DNA from 4 places in the Halobacillus sp. B23F22_1 genome. Region 1 is predicted to be linked to each of the others. Evidence: riboswitches for the same ligand, from Rfam matches in the RefSeq annotation. Region 1 holds a riboswitch; each other region holds the start of a gene.
What was found. A riboswitch is a leader RNA that binds a small molecule or an ion and turns the genes downstream of it on or off. The one in region 1 is predicted to bind cobalamin.
Positions count from the first base shown of each region.

Region 2: another riboswitch for cobalamin. It lies ahead of ACGTNH_RS19350 (ribonucleoside-diphosphate reductase subunit alpha); the one in region 1 lies ahead of ACGTNH_RS18045 (hypothetical protein).
Region 3: another riboswitch for cobalamin. It lies ahead of metE (5-methyltetrahydropteroyltriglutamate--homocysteine S-methyltransferase); the one in region 1 lies ahead of ACGTNH_RS18045 (hypothetical protein).
Region 4: another riboswitch for cobalamin. It lies ahead of ACGTNH_RS05410 (ABC transporter substrate-binding protein); the one in region 1 lies ahead of ACGTNH_RS18045 (hypothetical protein).

Region 1 covers NZ_JBIEKE010000003.1:635,254-640,354, forward strand. The annotation lists gene ACGTNH_RS18040 (sodium/glutamate symporter) at 1-1,135, opposite strand, end outside; cobalamin riboswitch at 1,381-1,583, shown strand; gene ACGTNH_RS18045 (hypothetical protein) at 1,746-1,964, shown strand; gene mmgD (citrate synthase) at 2,016-3,131, shown strand; gene ACGTNH_RS18055 (bifunctional 2-methylcitrate dehydratase/aconitate hydratase) at 3,205-4,647, shown strand; gene prpB (methylisocitrate lyase) at 4,673-5,101, shown strand, end outside.
Region 2 covers NZ_JBIEKE010000004.1:66,305-71,405, reverse strand. The annotation lists gene ACGTNH_RS19355 (ribonucleotide-diphosphate reductase subunit beta) at 1-20, opposite strand, end outside; gene ACGTNH_RS19350 (ribonucleoside-diphosphate reductase subunit alpha) at 33-2,261, opposite strand; cobalamin riboswitch at 2,407-2,585, opposite strand; gene ACGTNH_RS19345 (class I SAM-dependent methyltransferase) at 2,774-3,451, shown strand; gene ACGTNH_RS19340 (hypothetical protein) at 3,784-4,302, shown strand; gene ACGTNH_RS19335 (alpha/beta fold hydrolase) at 4,346-5,101, opposite strand, start outside.
Region 3 covers NZ_JBIEKE010000002.1:999,083-1,004,183, forward strand. The annotation lists gene ACGTNH_RS12800 (NarK family nitrate/nitrite MFS transporter) at 1-569, shown strand, start outside; SAM riboswitch class I at 735-838, shown strand; cobalamin riboswitch at 899-1,102, shown strand; gene metE (5-methyltetrahydropteroyltriglutamate--homocysteine S-methyltransferase) at 1,247-3,550, shown strand; gene ACGTNH_RS12810 (protein-glutamine gamma-glutamyltransferase) at 3,650-4,498, opposite strand; gene ACGTNH_RS12815 (FUSC family protein) at 4,693-5,101, opposite strand, start outside.
Region 4 covers NZ_JBIEKE010000001.1:1,038,668-1,043,768, reverse strand. The annotation lists gene ACGTNH_RS05420 (adenosylcobinamide amidohydrolase) at 1-559, opposite strand, end outside; gene ACGTNH_RS05415 (FecCD family ABC transporter permease) at 552-1,604, opposite strand; gene ACGTNH_RS05410 (ABC transporter substrate-binding protein) at 1,597-2,574, opposite strand; cobalamin riboswitch at 2,704-2,887, opposite strand; gene ACGTNH_RS05405 (DUF819 family protein) at 3,387-4,610, opposite strand; gene ACGTNH_RS05400 (TcaA NTF2-like domain-containing protein) at 4,965-5,101, opposite strand, start outside.

The DNA of each region.
Region 1 (5,101 bases):
TAGTTTTGGGATCTACGATTCTCAATAAGGCAATTCCCATGGCGACGGTTCCTGTACTCCATCCCCATCCAAAAATGGCATTTTCAAACCAGTGACGGTGGAAGACACGAGGTGCAATAAACCTGAAAATACAGTAGGCCCATATCACTCCAAAAATAAAGAGAGCTATAAGAGGCCAGGCATAAGCTGCTACCACAGCTAGATTAATAGATGTAATCCCAAACGCAACAATCAAGTCTGTTGCCGTTCCACTTATGCGGTCAATTACACGTTTGTCCACATATTCATTAGCTTTGGTTGTATTTAAGAACAATTGAATCAGTAAGCCGACCACGAATGAAAGGCTTAGTAACGGGATGCTGACTTGCGGGAATATCGCTTGTATTCCTTCCTGTAAGAAGTAACTAAACATTACAACAACAGCAAGTAAGGCAATGTGGAAAAATAATGGGTCCACCGAATTGCTGGAAACAGTATCACTACCCGATGATTGACGAAGATTAGCAGGAACTAACCCCGTTCGTAATTCATTTGGTAAATCCTCAAAGTCTGAAATGAAGTTGGTTTGATTATTCCGTGCGTTCATTTTAATTAGCAGCAGACCACCGAGAATAGCACAAATCAAACCAATGGTAGCTGAAGTATAACCAAGAGCTGTGGCTTCTTCCCATCCAAGCCCGCTAAAAGCTTCACCTACGGCTGCGGCCGTTCCGTGGCCACCGAGAAAACCAGCACCAAGAATCAACCCAAACCCGCTCGGAATATCCCAAAGGTTAGCTAAAAGTATGTAAGCAATCATCGCTCCCCCGCCCCACATAAGCATGGTCAGGAGCATCGAGTATATCCACATATTTCTTACTCGTCCAAACGTTTGCTTCCAATTTACTTTAGCCGCTCCTATTGGAATCGCACCAAAAATAACAGCAATCAATACGGTTGGATAATTACTCACGAGACTTGAAAAAGGGAGCAGATCAAATCCATTAGGTCCCAAAGTCAACCCCGCCACTCCCGCTATGATACTAGCTGGAATAAATAACTTTTGTACAATTTTAAGCTTTGCCCGTAATATAACCCCAACTAACAATAAAACTGAAATCAATCCTACATCAATGGCTAAATCCCATATGGACAATTTCTTACCTCCTTAACGCTCAAAAAAAGAAAGCGCTATCATAATTTGTATGATAAATATACAACATGATAATCGACCGTGTAAATATAAAATATTAATAAATTTCAAAAAATTTTAATGCAACCCATTTGTAACCTCTCATATACACTTGCTAAAAGGAACGATGAGATTTGCACCAATTTTAACGCTCTTTAGAAATATTTGTTTATTTTCAAAATTTTTGTTATATTGAAAAAGTCAAAACTAAATAAGATTTTGATTAAGGTGCGGCTAAGCGCTATTCGTGTTTAACTGCTTAAAAGGGAAATCGGTGATAATCCGATGCTGTCCCGCAACTGTATTTGGGAGCGAACTGGAAGGCCACTGTTCTCGTTATAAAACGAGGATGGGAAGGATCCAGGGAGTGTTGATCATAAGCCAGGAGACCTGCCTGTTTCAACGAACATCAATACCTACGAGGATAGGGGGTGTTAAGTGCGAGTGGAAAGAGTATGGCAAGGTATGTCTCCTTATGATACTTTCTCCGGATAACTGTGATCTCAACTTAACAACTTCTCTTGGAAGTTGTTTTTTTAATGGCTTTATTTCTATTTGACTAGAGGTGTATATTTTGAGCGCTTCCATTGAGTTTTACGTAAATGAGTTCAAATCACGTATTATGAACTACATGGTTTCTTCTGTTCCCCGTACCTTAGAGACGGTTTATGAACAAATTAAAGAAGAGCTTATTCAACAGGACGACGGTCATCAAGAACTTAAATATCTCGAGCAAGCCTATGTGTTTGTCCATAAAGAAATAGTAGGTAAGCAGTTGGTATTAAAAGATTGATATTTCCCTTTTTGAAAGCGTTTACTATTTTGAGCAATTAGGAGGATTCTAATGCCAGAGCAAACAGCCTATAAACCCGGCTTAGACGGGGTAATTGCAACAGAAACAAAGCTTTCTTATTTAGATGTTGATGCTGAAGAAATTGTCCTTCGAGGATATGATCTGATTGAGCTTACTCAAAACAAACAATACCTTGATATCGTTCATCTATTATTAGACGGTGAATTGCCGGAGAAATCAGAGCGTTCCTCTCTTGAGCAGGAATTAAGAGCAGAATATAAACTCCCGGATCGTTTTTTCTCTTTGTTCAGCAAGCTTCCAAAAGAAACTCACCCGATGGATGCCCTGCGAACAGGAATTTCCGCGCTTTCAGGATATGAGAAGAATTTAGATGAACGCAGAGAATATGAAATCAATCGAACCGCTCTCCGCCTTCTGGCAAAAATCCCTAACATTACAGCTAACAGCTACCACATTCTTCACGACGAAGCAATTGTAGAACCAAAACTGGAACTTCCTTACAGTGCTAACTTCTTATATATGATTACTGGAAAAGAACCAACCCCGGATGAAGCTAAATATTTTGATCAATCTTTAATGGTGTACAGTGAGCATGAAATGCCAAATTCAACATTCACAGCCCGCGTGATTGCTTCCACAAATGCTGACATTTATGGAGCTCTAACCGGGGCAGTAGCTTCTTTGAAAGGAAACCTTCACGGTGGTGCAAATGAGGCCGTCATGCACATGCTCTTAGAAGGAAGAACGACAGATGGATTCCGCAGTCTTCTCTACGAAAAAATAAAAAACAAAGAAAAAGTGATGGGTTTTGGTCATCGTGTTTATATGAAGAAAATGGATCCAAGAGCGGCGCTGATGAAGGAAGCACTACGTGAACTTGCCGCCGAGCGAAAACGCGATGATCTTTTTGGGATGTGTGAAGCAGGAGAACAGCTGATGAAAGAAGAAAAAGGTCTGTATCCGAATTTAGATTATTATGCGGCGCCTGTTTACTATTTGTTAGGCATCCCGATAGATTTGTACACCCCGATCTTCTTTGCGGCACGAACCCTGGGGATCTGCGCCCACGTGGCTGAACAGTATTCCAACAACAAATTGTTTAGACCAAGGGTTATCTATACCGGTCCGCGCGGCCTGCATCCTTAATAGTAAAACGTCCGGGCTTGCCCGGCCGTTTTCATCAATATTCATTACATAGATTTGAAAGGTGGAGATGAAGATGTCAGAAGTAAAAGCAGCTGCACCCCAAACAGCAGACCAGGTGTTGGAGCGTATCGCCGAATATGCTGTTTATGGAGAAATAAACAGCGAGGAAGCTTTAGAAACGGCACAATATGTATTAATGGATACGTTAGGTTGTGGTTTTTTAGCCCTGCGCTATCCCGAATGCACGAAGCACTTAGGACCAATTGTACCGGGAACAGTCGTACCGAATGGCGTACGCGTTCCAGGAACGTCTTACGAACTTGATCCCGTCCACGCAGCCTTTAACATAGGCTGTATGATCCGCTGGCTGGATTACAATGATACATGGCTGGCTGCAGAATGGGGTCACCCTTCTGACAACTTAGGCGGAATTTTAGCGATTTCTGATTATATCAGCCGCAGACGTATAGCTGAAGGAAAGAAACCACTGAAAATGGATTCGGTTCTTGAAAATATCGTTAAAGCCCATGAAATTCAAGGGATTCTGGCCCTGGAAAACAGCCTCAACCGTGAGGGACTGGACCATGTGCTCTACGTAAAAGTTGCAACCACGGCTGTTGTAACTGCTATGTTAGGGGGAAGCAAAGAAGACGTGACCAATGCCGTTTCACAAGCGTGGATCGATAACTCCAGTCTGCGGACTTACCGTCATGCACCGAACACCGGATCTCGGAAATCGTGGGCAGCCGGAGATGCCACAAGCCGCGGGGTACGACTGGCCTTGATGACGATGAAGGGAGAAATGGGATATAAGACAGCTTTATCTGCTCCTGAATGGGGATTCCAGGATGTTCTTTTCGGCGGCAAAGAGTTGAACCTTGCCCGCCCTTTTGGCTCGTACGTGATGGAGAACATACTTTTCAAAATATCATACCCCGCTGAATTCCATGCACAGACTGCAGCTGAAGCAGCGATCGAATTGCATGAGCAAATTAAAGGTAGAATCCAGGACATTGAACAAGTAACGATTACGACCCATGAATCGGCGATTAGAATCATTGATAAAGAAGGACCGCTTTATAATCCGGCAGACCGTGACCATTGTTTACAATACATTACTGCCATCGGCCTGCTTTATGGAACGTTAAATGCGGATCATTATGAAGATGAAGTAGCCCGCAACCCTGAAATCGACCGTTTGAGAAACGTAATGAAAACCATAGAAAACGAACAATTCAGCAAAGATTATCTAGATCCTGATAAACGGTCGATAGCCAACGCTGTTCAAGTATTCTTTAATGACGGGTCCCACACTGAACAAGTAAGTATAGAATATCCAATTGGTCACCGACGACGCCGTGACGAAGGCCTGCCGCTGCTTTTAAATAAATTCCGGGAAAACCTGAAGACACGCTTCCCCTTCCGTCAAGTCAATCGCATTCTAAATGTATGTGAGGATTATGAAGAATTAAGAAACACACCTGTTGATCAATTTATGGAGCAGTTCCGAATATAACTCAACTATGTAAGGAGGACTAAAGATGTCATGGATTGTTGAAGAAAAATCAACTCAGCCAGAACGAGCAGAAGCCTTTAAACGATTAATCGAACAAGAAGAATTATTAAAAATCCCCGGCGCCCACGATGGAATGTCTGCTAAAATCGCAAAAGATGTCGGTTTTAAAGCTATCTATTTATCTGGAGCCGCCTATACAGCCAGCCGGGCGCTCCCTGATCTCGGTCTCATTTATTCCAACGAAATGGCTGAAAGAGCACAAGAATTGATCCGAGCTTCAGACCTCCCTCTCCTCGTCGATATTGATACGGGATATGGCGGAGTCATTAATGTAGCACGTGCTGCGAAAGAAATGGTGGAAGCAGGAGTGGCTGCAGTGCAGATTGAAGATCAGCTGCTGCCAAAAAAATGCGGTCATTTAAACGGAAAAAAACTGATTGAACCTGAAGAAATG
Region 2 (5,101 bases), on a different contig from region 1:
TTTTGTAGTGCATGATCCATTATTTTTCCTCCTTAAGATGAGCAGCTTTCACACTCGTCAAATTCACCTTGGCTGGAAGTAGAACGGGTGTAGTAAGTAGTTTTCAGTCCTGACTTCCACGCGTCGATGTGTAAAGCGAGCAATTCTTTCGCTTGAATTGTGTTCTTGACGTATAGATTGAAAGAGATGGACTGATCAATGTACTTTTGGCGTACGGCATTCTGTTTAATACTAGAATGCTGGTCCACATCGTAAGCTGATTTGTAATACCAGTAAGTGTCCGGGCTTAAGTCAGGAGCAGTTACAGGAATTTTAAAATCTTTTTTCTCTTCGGAATAGAACTTCTTGAAAATCGGATCAATACTAGCCGTACTTCCAGCTATTAAGGATGTACTGGAATTCGGTGCTACCGCCATTAAATACCCGTTTCTTATGCCATTACGGTGCACATCCTGCTGAAGCTCTTTCCAGTCATGAGAAGTGTCTTGGTCAAGCGCTCGTTTAACAAAGAATTTCCCCGAGTCCCAGTCGGATCCTTCAAAGAGAGGGTAACTTCCTTTTTCTTTGGCAAGTTCACTGCTTGCCTTAATCGTATAGTAGGAAATTTCCTCGTACACTTCATCAGCATAATCAATCGCTTGGTCTGATTCCCAGGCGATTTTTTTCTGAGCGAGCAGGTGGGCCCAGCCGAACGTACCTAATCCGATTCCTCTGTAAGACTGGTTTGTAAGCTGTGCCTGCAGAACCGGAATTGTATTTTGATCAATAACATTATCCAGCATCCTCACTTGAATAGGGATCAACCGTGGAAGGACATCGTTAGGAACGGCACGACCTAAGTTAATGCTTGATAAGTTGCAGACAACAAAATCGCCAGGTGTTTGAACGGTTATAATCTTTCCATCTTCAACCCGTTGTTCTTCCTGAGTAGTCGGACTTTGGTTTTGAGTGATTTCCGTACAAAGGTTACTGCAGTAAATCATTCCTTTATGGCTGTTTGGGTTCATACGGTTGACTTCATCACGATAGAACATATAAGGAGTCCCCGTTTCCAGCTGCCCAATCATGATTCGCTTCATGATCTCAATAGCTGGGACCTTTTCTTTAGAAAGGAGGTCGTTTTCAATGCAGGCTTGGTAACGTTCTCTAAAGGATCCGTTTCCACGCGTTTCATCATAGTAATCTTCTAATGAAAAGCCCATAACGTCTCGTACTTCGTGAGGATCAAACAAATACCAGTCCTCGCGACGTTCAACAGCTTCCATAAAGAGGTCAGGAATAGATACACCCGTAAATAAGTCATGTGTACGTTGGCGTTCATCCCCGTTGTTCAATCGGCTGTCAAGAAACGGAAAGATATCTTTGTGCCAGATGTCTAAATAGACGGCCACTGCCCCTTGACGCTGGCCAAGCTGATCTACACTAACAGCGGTATTATTCAATTGTTTCATCCAAGGTAGTACCCCTGAGGAAACACCTTTAAATCCTCGGATGTCACTGCCTCGGCTGCGGATTTTTCCTAGATATACCCCTATACCGCCACCGTGTTTACTTAAATTCGCAATATCGGTATTGCTGTCATAAATGGATTGCAGGCTATCGTCTACTGTATCGATAAAACAGGAGCTTAATTGACCGTAACGCTTTCCGGCATTAGCAAGCGTCGGAGTGGCTACTGTCATGTATAAGTGGCTTAAGGCCCAGTAAGATTCTTTGACCAGCTCCAAACGCCGGGCTGTATTTTCGTGTGCCATTAATACCATTGCAATAACCATGAACCGTTCTTGGGGAAGTTCATAGACCAGTCCGGATTTTGAACGGGCTAAGTAACGATCGCCAAGTGTCTTAATCCCGATATAAGTAAATAATCTATCACGATCGGGAACGATTGCTCTTTCAAGTTCGTCCATTTCTTCTTTTGTATAAAGACTAAGTAGATTCGGGTCATAGATATCTTCCTGAACCAACGTTTCGATTAAATGATGAAAACCTTGGTATGCCTTCACGGTGCCGCGGTTAGCAATCGAAGATTCATACATTTGCTGTAAGTGAATGCTGCTGGCTAAGTACGTCCAGTTAGGAGCTGTTTCACTAATTTCTGCTAAGCATTCCAATATTAAAGCTTTAGCTTGTTCGCTTTGGGTTCCTTTAATCTCTTTTGATTTTTCGATGATTCGTTTCATTGGCAGTGCAGGAAAATTCTCCTCCTGTGCTTTTAGCCATTCTTGCCAGTACGACGTCACAATTGTACTCAATACCATCACTCCTCTATGATAAATAGAAATTTAATCCATAAAAAAATCCACTCTATGAATGAGCGGATGAAACCATGGAATAAAGAGGACTCATAAAGAGTGAAACTGCCTTCATTCCATCGTCTCATCTTCTCAATCCCCGAAGAAGTTGAAACTTCTGCGAATGAAGACAGGTCTCCTGACTTACGCTCAATTCTACTCCGGCCCCTTCCCGTGAAACACACAGTGGGTGATTGCCGATTTAAGAGCGATTACAGTTGCGGGGGCAGCTCTGGAATTTCACCAGATTCCCTATTAAGCCTAGTGGCATCTTTTGTTCGCGGATACTATATATGGTGTTTGTTTTAATTAATGTTAGCTTATATTGTGTTCTAAGCATAACGGAGATTAATGGAATGTGCAACCATTTTTGATGCGCACTTGCATGTGAAAGGACAAAAATAAAGGAGAAATACTTAGTTCTATCGAATAATTGAAGGGTGAGATTTTTTTGAGATTGATAAACAGGAGGTAGAGCAATGGCATTTAATTGGCATCAAGAAGCAGAAAAACAGTGGGACGAACGATCTTCTTTTTGGAACGCAAATAGTAAAAATATGTGGGATAGCGGAAGCAGGAAAACGATCATCCCTTTAATAAAGAAACATGCAAAAATTGGCAATTCTATAGCCGATCTCGGATGCGGAGACGGTTACGGTTCTTATAAATTAGCACAAGCCGGGTTTGAAGTAACGGGTTTAGATCTATCTGAAGACATGATTGAATTGGCTAAATCAAGACTTGCACACGACACCCTGCGTTTTGTGCAAGGGGACATCGTTCAACTTCCATTTGAAAGTGAAAGCTTTGATACCATTATGGCGGTTAACTGCCTGGAGTGGATAGAGGTTCCTTATCAAGGGATAACAGAGATGAAACGAGTCCTCAAACCGGGTGGGAAACTATGTGTAGGAGTACTTGGTCCAACAGCGAAGCCTAGAATTAATAGTTACCGTCGGGTTTATGGGGAAAAGGTAATTTGTAATACGATGATGCCGTGGGAGTTTGAACAGTTGGCGTTAGAAAATGGCTTGAAGCTTATTGATGGACATGGTGTGTTTAAAAGAGAAGCAGAGGGAATGGACGTCACAGCGTTTCCTAGAGAATTACAACAAGCGTTAACGTTCATGTGGGTATTTATATTTGAAAAGGAGTAGTTATTGTGGGATATGTCTTAGGTCTTCGAATGCATATAGGGACAAGACCTATAATCGTACCTGGATCTAGTGTTCTGTGCTTTAACAATAAAGGAGAATTGCAGTTAATAGAACGTAGTGATAATCATCAATGGGGATTGCCCGGGGGTCCCTTGAGTTAGGGGAGGAAGTTGTAAGTGACCGCTGTTGGCCGCACAATATGTGAAAATAAAAACGAGGGATAAGAGCGCAGTTGAAACGGCAGAGATTATAAAACGTACCTTTAATCTATAGTCAGCCATCGTTTTCTAGTATAATAAATGGCGAGTATCATCTTGAGGAGTTGGTAATAGGTGTATACGGAGGAAGTGACGAAACGAGTTCTGAAAGCTTTACGTTCCAATGATCAGAAGGCAGACGAGCATGTTATAAAGTCTTTATCTAAGGTGGAAGTGATGGATCTTTACCTTCAAGACTACGGGGAGCGGATCTCTGCCGGTGAAATAAGAAGAATGATTTTAGACATCTTCGGTGTTCATCTAGAAGGTATTTCTGCTCTTGAAAAACTAAGAATTTCACTTTTTTCAAAAGGGCAGTGGATTGCACAAAAACCAAGTGACTTGTTCGTTGTTTACACAGGTGCTGGAGATGTCGATGTGAATATATATCCAGCCCAGTACTTTATTGAGAAGACGGGGACAACTCAGCTTCCTGAAGCGTTAACTTTTAAGTTAGAAGGTTTAGGTTATACACCAATTGAAAGCGGTTATTATTATCGTCACCCTGACGGTAAAGGTGTACCTTTATCTTTTAAGGACCAGACGATTGCTGCTATTGGTGAAGTGGTCATGACTACATATAAGAATCTATAAAAGAAAACCGCAGATCAATACAGATGCTGCGGCTTTTTCGTATTTAATGGATACTCCATAAGAACTCAGCTACCGATTCATCTACACCTGGATGTTCGTGCAGCCCTGAATGAGTCGAGAATTCATCTATAAAAGTTTCCTGATGAAAGTTTCTTGTTGGAACAATATTTTGCAAACCATGGGCACTTTGCTTTGTGACTAGGCCATCCCAGTGGTCTTCCTCTAAATCTTCTTCATTAACAACCCCGGCAATAGATAAAGCCGGCACATCTTCATCAAAGTTCGCTTTATTATTAATCATCGTCGTTAAAGCATTTGATTCCACTTGTAAATCCACCACTGCTTCTCCCGTATTCAATGTGAAGTAGTCACTTTGTCCGATGCCAAGGAAGGGACTGCCGATAGCTACTAATTTGTTAACGTCAGGGTAGTCGCCTTCTTGGTTGTTTAATAAAAAGTTTGTAGAAGCTAAGCCCCCCATAGAGTGCCCGACTAAATTTACTTGATCGATAGCATAGTCATGTTTAAGCTTTGTCATGATGTGCTGCATCCAATTTGTCTGGTCAGCTACACTTGCACGGTTATTTTCAAAAATAACCTGGATGAATGGATTCATCGTATGAGGAATGCCTCCTCGAACACGTACATGTCCTGAAGATTTAACGTAAATTATCATCCGCTTCGTTCCCCAATTATTATCTTCAAAACGTTTGAGCATCGTATTAAAGGAACCAGGGCCGCCTTTAAAACCATGCACAAAGATTGTAGGTGTAATTTCCGCCGGCTTCTCAGAACGAGT
Region 3 (5,101 bases), on a different contig from region 1:
TTGGCTCAGAATTAGCCGTTATTTCTATGCTGCCGATGTTTTTTGAAGCTACGTTTAGTATGGGAGTAGCCGGAGCTGGAATGATCGCCAGTTCGTTTGCCTTTATGAACCTCATCGCCCGTCCTGGAGGCGGTTGGCTCAGTGATAAATTTGGCCGTAAGAAGACTCTCATTATTTTGTTGGCCGCTACCTCCGTCGCTTATCTTGGAATGGCTCAGATCGGGTCCGATTGGTCGATTGTAGCTGCTGTTCTATTGACAATGACGTGTTCCTTTTTTGTACAGGCTGGCGAGGGTGCTGTATTCTCGATGGTGCCACTTGTGAAAAAACGCTTGACTGGACAGGTCGCCGGGATGGTTGGTGCTTATGGAAATGTAGGTTCTGTTTTATTTCTAGCCGTACTTGGCGTACTGAATCCTTCGCTGTTCTTTTTTGGAATTTCTATTATGGCGTTTTGCTGCTTTATCGCTTGTTTCTTCTTAAACGAACCAGGCAAAGCACATATCACCGAACTTCAGCCAGTAAAGGAAGAAGAAACGAGAAAATCTGGAAAAGAAGTGGCGATGTAAATTCTTTTAAAAGCTTGGGACAAAATCGAAGAGCGTACCGGGTACCAGGTACCGAAATTCCCACTTGGCACTTCGCTCTTTTACAGCTTTTCGGTACCAGGTACCCTGATGCTCCATTGACAGCTTCATCCTCCCATGCTAGTCTTATAATCAATTCAATAGAATCTCTTATTTCGAGAGGTGGAGGGACTGGCCCTGTGAAACCCGGCAACCGATCTACTTGATTGTGGTGCTAATTCCAGCAAAGCGAAGGCTTTGAAAAATAAGAGAGGTGCGTGTGTAAACCTCTCTCACCGAGAGGTTTTTTATATACACATGCTAGATAAACTAAATATCTTAAATCACTCAGGTGTTGGCTAAGTTCATAAGAGCTTATTCAGCTTAAAAGGGAAGTCCGGTGAAAATCCGGCACGGTCCCGCCACTGTTAGAGGGAGCATCCTGCAGCAAGTCACTTTCTTTTGAATAAAAGATGGGAAGACGCAGGAATGTGAAGATCTTAAGTCAGGAGACCTGCCTGGTGATGACGCACTACAACCTACGGGTAATAGGGAGGTGTTAGGACAAGTAATGGGATCAGTCTGTCTAAACAGACGATTTTAAATATGCTGTCATAACAATCTCTCTTTAAGAAGGGAGATTTTTTTATGGATTTTTTATTATACAAGGAGGAACCAGGATGACAAAAAGTTCAAATTTAGGCTATCCAAGAATTGGAGAAAAGCGTGAATGGAAAAAAGCATTAGAACAGTACTGGAAAGGAAATATAAGTGAGCAAGAGCTTCAAACTGAATTAGAAAAGTTAAGACTCTATGACCTTAAGAAACAAAAAGATCTGGGCATTGATTTAATCCCTGTTGGAGATTTCAGTCTCTATGATCATGTCCTGGATACAGCTGTGATGTTTGGCTTAATCCCTGAACGTTTTCAGCAGCAAGACGAAAATTCCCTGCATACTTATTTTGATATCGCTCGTGGCAATAAAAACGCTGTAGCTTCAGAGATGACAAAATGGTTTAACACGAACTACCATTACATCGTTCCTGAAGTTTCATCAGATTCGGAGCCAAAACTAGTAGAAAACCGACTGCTTCCCTACTTTTTAGAAGCAAAGGAAAAGCTCGATATTACAGGAAAACCGGTCCTTCTCGGTCCTGTTTCCTTATTAAAATTATCAAAAGGCTTTGAGGACAAAGACTTTGAGAGATTAGTTGAGAAACTCGTACCGTTGTACATACAAGTCCTGCAACAGCTAGAAAAAGCAGGAGCAGAATGGGTACAAATCGATGAGCCAATTTTAGCCACAACACTGACTAAGGATGAAATTAATGTATTTAAGAATGTCTATCAATCCATCGATCGTAAACTTTCCAGTCTGAACGTATTACTGCAAACATATTTTGAATCCATTGATTATTATGAAGAAGTTGTATCTCTTCCCGTAGCTGGAATTGGACTTGATTTCGTACATGATCAAGGGGCGAACCTGGAGGCAATAAAGAATTTCGGGTTTCCTGCAGAAAAAACGTTGGCAGCAGGCGTCATCAATGGGCGAAACATTTGGAAAGATGATCTTTCTGCTTCATTGACTCTGCTGGAAACGCTGCGTTCTTTCGTAAATGAGGATCGCTTAATTGTTCAACCTTCTTGCAGTTTATTACATGTACCCGTAACGGTTGAAACGGAATCTGAATTAGATCCGCAACTAAAGAATGCGTTGGCCTTTGCCGACCAAAAGCTGGAAGAGATTAAACTTTTAACAGAAGGCTTAAATAAAGGCAGAAAAACGGTTGAAGAAAAACTGACATTCCAAGCCGAATGCCGCGAACAATTATGGCAGTCTGAGATCAGAAATAACACAGATGTACAAAAGGAAGTCGAATTTTGGAAAGGCGTTGAACCAACACGCGAACAACATTTCTCTGAGCGCCAATCCATTCATCAAAACTTTTTTAACCTTCCTTTACTGCCCACTACGACAATTGGAAGTCTGCCGCAAACAACAGAAATCCGACAAGGACGTCTTAAATGGCGCAGAGGAGATTGGACGGATACTGACTATCAGAGCTTTATTGAAGCAAATATGAGAGAATGGATTGCACGTCAGGAGGAAATTGGACTTGACGTTCTAATACACGGAGAGTTTGAACGAAATGATATGGTCGAATTCTTCGGTGAAAAACTCGAGGGGTTTGCTTTTACAAAATATGCCTGGGTGCAGTCCTATGGTTCGCGCTGCGTGAAGCCTCCTATTATTTATGGTGATGTTGCTTTAACCGAGCCGATGACCGTGAAGGAAATCAGTTATGCTCAATCGTTGACCAAAAAGCCGGTTAAAGGAATGCTCACAGGGCCGATTACAATTTTAAATTGGTCTTTTGTGCGCGAGGATATCAGCGAATTCGATGTAACCAAGCAAATTGCTTTAGCGCTGCAAAAAGAAATTAGAGCTTTAGAAGAAAACCATATTCATATGATACAAGTTGATGAACCTGCTTTACGGGAAGGCTTGCCGCTTAAACCTAAGAAACAGCAGCAATACCTGGATGAAGCGGTCTACGCTTTTAAACTAGCCACTTCTTCTGTTAAGAATGAAACACAAATTCATACGCATATGTGCTACTCCGAATTTGGGGAAATTATGCATACACTTGATGCATTGGATGCTGACGTTATTTCAATTGAAGCGGCAAGAAGTCACGGAGAACTGATCGCTGACTTTGAAAAGCAATCGTATGAAAAAGGAATTGGACTGGGAGTGTATGATATTCATAGTCCCCGAGTCCCTGAAGCGGAAGAAATGGAAAAGTACATTCTTCGTGCATTAAATGTACTCGACCCGCGCCAGTTCTGGGTGAATCCGGACTGCGGTCTAAAAACAAGAGGTGTTAGTGAAACAACGGAAGCCCTTACGAACATGGTAAAAGCCGCGCACAATATCCGATTAGAAATCGAACAAAAGTTACAGTCTAGCAAAGGATAATTAGAAGGGTAAAATACGAAAGACCCAATCAAATTGAATTTGATTGGGTCTTTCTTAGTTATCAATTATGTTTTCTCTTTTTTTATAATTTGTGGTCATCTACCAGCGTTTAAACACTTTACTAAAGAAATAACGGTATCGATCATATGAAATCGAGTTCTCATCATGTAAAATCATTGCAGGCTGATATTTTCGTACAGGACCATTTCTCGTCATAACTGCAAACTGCTGTAAGTGCCTGAAGGATGGGCGAACGACTAAATTTGTCAAGTACGCGGACTGAATGGCCCCCTCGCGTCTTAGTCGATTCAGCGTCTCTATCATTTCTTTCGCTGTCATGATCCCAATTCCATGACCGAAGTAAAGGTCCCTCCCGACCACAATTGCATTTTCCCCTCTCCATTGAGGGGCACTGGGGTCAAAAGCTGGATTATCAAAGTAAACGACATCCCCTGGTAAAAAGCGATTAATGTACGATGGATAAAGCCCGAGATCACTATCCGCGTGCCAGCTATAAATATAAAGGTCAGGAAATATACGATTAAAAGCAGCTTCTCCGATCACTTGTAATACAGCGTGATAATAGATGATCAGCATAGCTCCTGCACATTCAAATGCATAAAGCCTGCTATTTGTAAAAATATCCGTTATCGCATCAGAAGGCCGTACACCTGGTCTCAGGCGCAGCGCTCCATAACCCGTGAACAACCAGTAATCAGGATTACTGCGGGTGGTTTCAAAAGTAGCAAATTCAACTTGACTGTCGTTCATTAATTCTGCACTCTTTACTATTTCTTTCCTCAGTTTGATTTCAAATATTAATTCATCCCTGGATCCATAAGTATACATACTCGGTGAATCCACCATCTGCCTAATAATCATTTGCTCCCTGCTATCCATCGTCCCTAAATCATTCGGTTGAAAAACAACCCCTGCCACTTGAATCATCCCGTCCCTCCTCTCTTTTCAAAAGTTTGCTGCACCTTACTACATGCCTATTCGAATGAAGAAGAATACTTGTTAAAAACCTCATTTCTCTTAAAAATACAGCCCTTGGAAAACTGAACAGGCAAAAAGATGACCAGACGGCTAAGAGGATAAAAGAAGAGGGTCAGCCTCCAATGAGACTGGCCCTCTTCCACTTACTCTATGTAACAACGATTAATAATACGTTGGTTTGAATGACACAGTTCTGCTATCTCCTCAAGAACATCGTGTAAGCTCAATAGTTCATAAATTAAAATAGTCTGAGGAGGCAGATGCTGTCTAAAGTGATTTTCCTGCTCCACATGGTTCTCTTTCCATTTCCAAAATAAATCATCCAGCTTTTCAACGGCTGTAAAATGCTCTTCACTCATGTGGTGGGCTGGATCCTTTAAAATCTCCGTGTATGAATTGGTCACTTTCTCAATCAGTTTGCGTTCATGAGGTTTAAATTCTGAAAGGTTCGCTTGTACGTATTGAAGGTTGCCTAAATGAAACACAATCTGCTGCAAAGCACCCAGCTTTCTTTGCGAAAATTGAAAAGCCCGCATTTGTTCATTTGTATGC
Region 4 (5,101 bases), on a different contig from region 1:
TTAACGTTAACTTTTTTAATTCATCAAGGAGCTGCTTTTGATAGCTGAAATCAAGGTGATTCGTCGGCTCATCAAGCAGTAATACGTCAGGCTCCTGGCTTAACGCCTGTGCTAAATACACACGCTGCCGCTCTCCACCGCTTAACGCCGTAATCGGCAGATGCCTCATTTGTGTTAAGCCCGTTTGATGTAAAATGCGCTCAACGACTTTTTCATCTTCAACAGAAGGCTGTTTAAACAAGCCGGTTTGGTATGCATACCGCCCCATCATTACAGTCTCATACACGCTGTACGTAAAGTAGCTCTGCTGGATCTGCGGCAGGGTTGCCACTTTTCGTGCCAGGCTTTTTCGATCGTATTCATCTATGGTCCTCTCATCTATCGATACTGTACCGCTCCATAAAGGGAGGACGCCGCTCATCATCTTAAACAACGTTGTCTTACCGCAGCCATTTGGACCGACCACGCCAAAGAATTCGCCTTTTGAAACGAAAAAATCAACATGATCAACAATCGGCTTCTCCTCATAACCGCCGCATACGTTTTTCACTTTAATCATGTGCAGGTCCCCTCCTTTTAAACGGTGTGCTGCGTTCTTTTCGTTGCTGATACAAAATAACCGCAAAGATCGGAGCTCCAATTAGTGAAGTAATCACACCTATTGGCAGTTCAACGGGAGCGATAATCGTGCGTGATACGAGATCAGCTAAAATTAAGAACGTCGCACCGTTGATTAATGACAGCGGCAGTAAATGGCGGTGATCGACGCCAAATATCTTCCGGCAGATGTGAGGCACGACGAGTCCTACAAATCCAATTGTTCCTGAAACCGCAACCGCAGCTCCTGTTAATATTGAAGCGGCCAGCAAAATAACCGCTTTTCGTTTTTCGGTCGGAACGCCGAGCTGCTTCGCCCGTTCTTCTCCTAAAGACATCGCGTTAAGCTCTTGTCCTTGAATTAAGAGCAGAAGTGACCCGATTACAAAAAAGGGAATGAGCAGACTGACGTAATTCCAGCCTCTCATTGCGACGCTTCCTAGCAGCCAGCCTACGATCTGCCGCAGTTCATCGCCAGTTAAGGCAATCATTAAAGAAATGAGGGAGCCTAAAAAAGATCCCATCACAATTCCTGTTAAAATAAGCGTCTCAATCGACAGGGTGTGATCAAGCATGCGGGCAAACGTAATGACAAACAGCAGCGCTAGTACGGCCGTTAAGATACTCATAACCGGCAGCGTAACCATTGAGAAGATGGGAAATGAAAGACCGAGGAACAGGACGAGCACGGCCCCTACGGAAGCCCCTGATGAAACACCTAACGTATAAGGGTCAGCCAGCGGATTTTGTAAAAGTCCTTGAAAAGCTGCGCCTGAAATCGCAAGCGAGGCCCCCACCAGACCAGCTAATAAAACACGCGGCAGCCGGACATCCCCGATAATACTGGCATGAACAGTATCCACCTGTGGGAAAAAAGGTGTTACTTGAGCAATAATCACTTTTACAATATCTGGAAGTGGAACAGACACGCTGCCCGCTCCTACCGCGGCTATGATCGCACCGGCTAATACCAGTAGAGATCCTGCGTAGGTGAAAAATTTACTCATCGCCAAATGTGTCAGGGTAAACCGCTTCTGCCAGCTCTTTCAACCCTTCTACTAACCGCGGTCCTGAGCGGGTGACAAGGTCAGAGTGCACATCGATGACTTCTTCATTTTCAATTGCAGGAACTTCTTCCCATCCCTCACGGCTTAACACTTGCTCTACTGGATCTTCTGTGTAGTAACCATACGTCGTAATAATCGTGTCCGGCTGCATGTCGATGACAGCTTCCTCATTCATCTGCACCCAGCCCTCTTCATCAGCTGCCGCATTTTCCGCCTGAATCATGTCAAGCATCTCATTCATAAATGTGCCTGTCCCAGTTGTATAAATTTCCGGCTCAGGAGACACCTCGACAAACACACGTTTCGACTCTTCGACTTCTGCAGCCTGTTCTTCTACTGCCTCAACGTCTTCCTGCATGCTATTTACGATTTCCTTCGCATTTTCCTGCTCATTCACGAGTTCACCAACAGCTTCGATCGTGTCGTAAACCCCGTCAAAGCTGGCCGCATCTTCAACAACGTATACGGCAATTCCTGCCTCTTCGATCTGTTCAAGTGCTTCCTGTGAATTGTGCGCGCTGGAGGCATGGGCCAGTACCAAATCAGGCTCAAGGGAGATTACTTTTTCCACATTAATTTCCATACCCCCGACCTGATCAAGCTCCGATACCTCTTCCGGGTAATTATCGTTCTCTGACACACCGACGACCTCATCGCCTGCGCCAAGCTCAAACGCAATTTCCGTATTGCTCGGAATTAAACTGACAATGCGCTCAGGATCCTCTTCTATTTCTACTTCGTTTTCCACCGCATCTTCGACTATTAACGGATAGCTCGTTTCACCAGAAGCTTCTTCATTGCTATCTTCCGGTGCTTCATCATTTGATTCCTCACTTGAATCGTCTGCACATCCCATGAGCAATCCAGCGGATAAACAAGCAACCCCTATGTAACGCCAGTACTTTTTCATAACGATCTCCCCTTTTTATAAAAATGAACACAAAAAAACACATCCTACATTTAGATGTGTATACGTAACCAACGCGTCTGCACGATTATGGCAAGCCGCTTCTGATCACACCTCCTATCCGCGTAGGGTTTTGGTGAAGAAAAATAGGTAGGTCTCCTGGCTTATGGTCATCGCTTGCTGCTCCTTCCCATGCTTACACACAGTGGAATTATGCAGATCGCTCGCAAATACAGTGGCGGGACCGCGTTGGAATCGAACCAACTTCCCTTTTAAGTGATGAAACGTCCATCACGCCTATTTTTTCGACGATATTCTATTCCTTTCTATTTTAAATGAACAATTCGGAAAAATCACGGGTTTACCTATAATAATTGTATAAACGTCTTCCTCTCCCATTTACTAATTATTTTCCCAATAAAATAAGAAGCCGATACATAAGTATCTATGCTTCAGTTGATTGTTCTTCGTTTTCATCTTATATCGTTCTCTAACCAGCCCCCATATAGAAGGTTCATAAGAGCAGATATTTTAAACATTCGAATGGGTGTTAAATTGATCTCTGTTGATACTGCGATGAGCGTTCGGGGTTGACGCCTGGTCGATTAAAACCGGCCACGTCCTGTGATGCGTCGCGGGAACAGCGCAAGCCGAGGATCCACTGGGTCAAGTGATCTTCTTGACCAAGTTAGCTGAGGCCGTGCCCGCGGAAAGCATCCCCCGACAAGTAATGCGTGGGGCTTGATAGAATTTATCCAGTAAACTCAAGTATTTTGAGGGAGCGATAATGCACTTTGTCCTGTCCTATTCACTACTTAAAAACTACTGAACCAGACACCAATACCTGTACCGATATAGTTTCCTACAATATAACCGAGTGTACCGACTAAGAGAATCGGCACCACCAGCTTCGTCCATCCCTTCGCAATCGCCATCGCAGCTGCTGTCGTCGGGCCGCCAATATTGGCGTTAGACGCAACGATTACTTCTTCCAGGCTAAATTTAAAGACGCGTCCTAAGACAAAAGAAACCACCATATTACTCATCACGATAATAAATACAAACACCAGCAGCATTGGAGCATTTTGAAAAATAAGCACAACTGACGCTGGAATTCCTATGACCACAAAGAAGATATAAATCAAGTATGTGCCTATTTCCTGAGCGCCATGAATCCCTTCAAAATACTTTGGAAACACAGTAACAGCAATCATCGTCAATGTAGTTAACATTAAATATCCATCACCTAGAATTCCGTTTAGTACATTACTTAGGATATTAACATCCTCACCTGCTGGAATAAGTTCACCAAACCAATCGGCAATTGTAAAAGAAGCAGCCACGAGCACAAATGAACTACCAACAGCCAAACCTATATCCTGAAGCGACATTTCTTTTCTACCCCAGTAAGAGGCCGCATCTGTTTGGTCGTTCTCATTCACATCAGACTCAGACCGCTCATCCATATAAGGCGTCTTAAACCTTTTAGTAAAAAAGCCAATTGCCGGCAGTGCCATTAGTATGAAGAAATAAACAGCCATCATTAAATTATCTGCAACCACAGCAGAGGAAACGAGTTCTCCAGGTGCTTCAAACTTAGCAGACAAAGCCGCAAAGTTCACGCCGCCCCCTATGTAAGACCCTGTCATCATCGCCCCTACCTGATCTAGACCGGGAACTACGTCTTTTAAAAGAAAGAAACCAATGATTGATCCTGCCACAGTACCGGCAGCACTAAGGAAAAATAACAATAATAACCGGCCGCTTTCACTCCATATCTTACGAATATTCGCTTGAAACAAAAGAAGCGGAATAGCCAGTGGCACAACATAATTCCAAACCGTATCATACACAGGTGATTCTAATGGGATTACTCCAACATTCGCTAAAATCATCGCCCCGACTAAAGCAATAATTGCACCGGAAAATTTGGATGCCCACTTGTAATTTTGTTCCAAGTAAATACTGATTGCAGCCCATCCTGCAAGAAATGCCCACAATATCCATACATCATCTGGTTGAACTAAACTGTTCTCCATGGAACCACCTCCTGTTTTGGTATATCATTCTAAGGTTTTTATTGGAAATCAGCAACACATTACAACAAAAACCTAAAAGCTTTTGCTCTCTATAACAAAACAGGCTGACAAACGGAATAAAGCAAAAAATCATCCGAACGATTCTGGAGAAATCAGTCCGAATGATTTATGGTAAAGAGAATTTAAACATCGCTTCCTCAAAATGATTCACTCTTCATGGACCCGCCTCAGCTACCTCAGAAAGAAGCGCTCGGTTCGAGCTGTTCCCTCTGACGTCTTCGCATTTTGACTGCGCTAATGATTTGCCCTTATTAGAATGTTCATTTTTTCACCTCTATCTCCAGTCTCTTTTTTCTAATCAATATTCACATACACGTCTACTTTATAATCTCCTTCATCCTCTTTAAGGAGATATGTTCCTTCCAATCTCGGTTCCTTGTACTCGCCATCCGTGTAAGTAATTTCATAGTTTTCACTCATAACAACCTCAA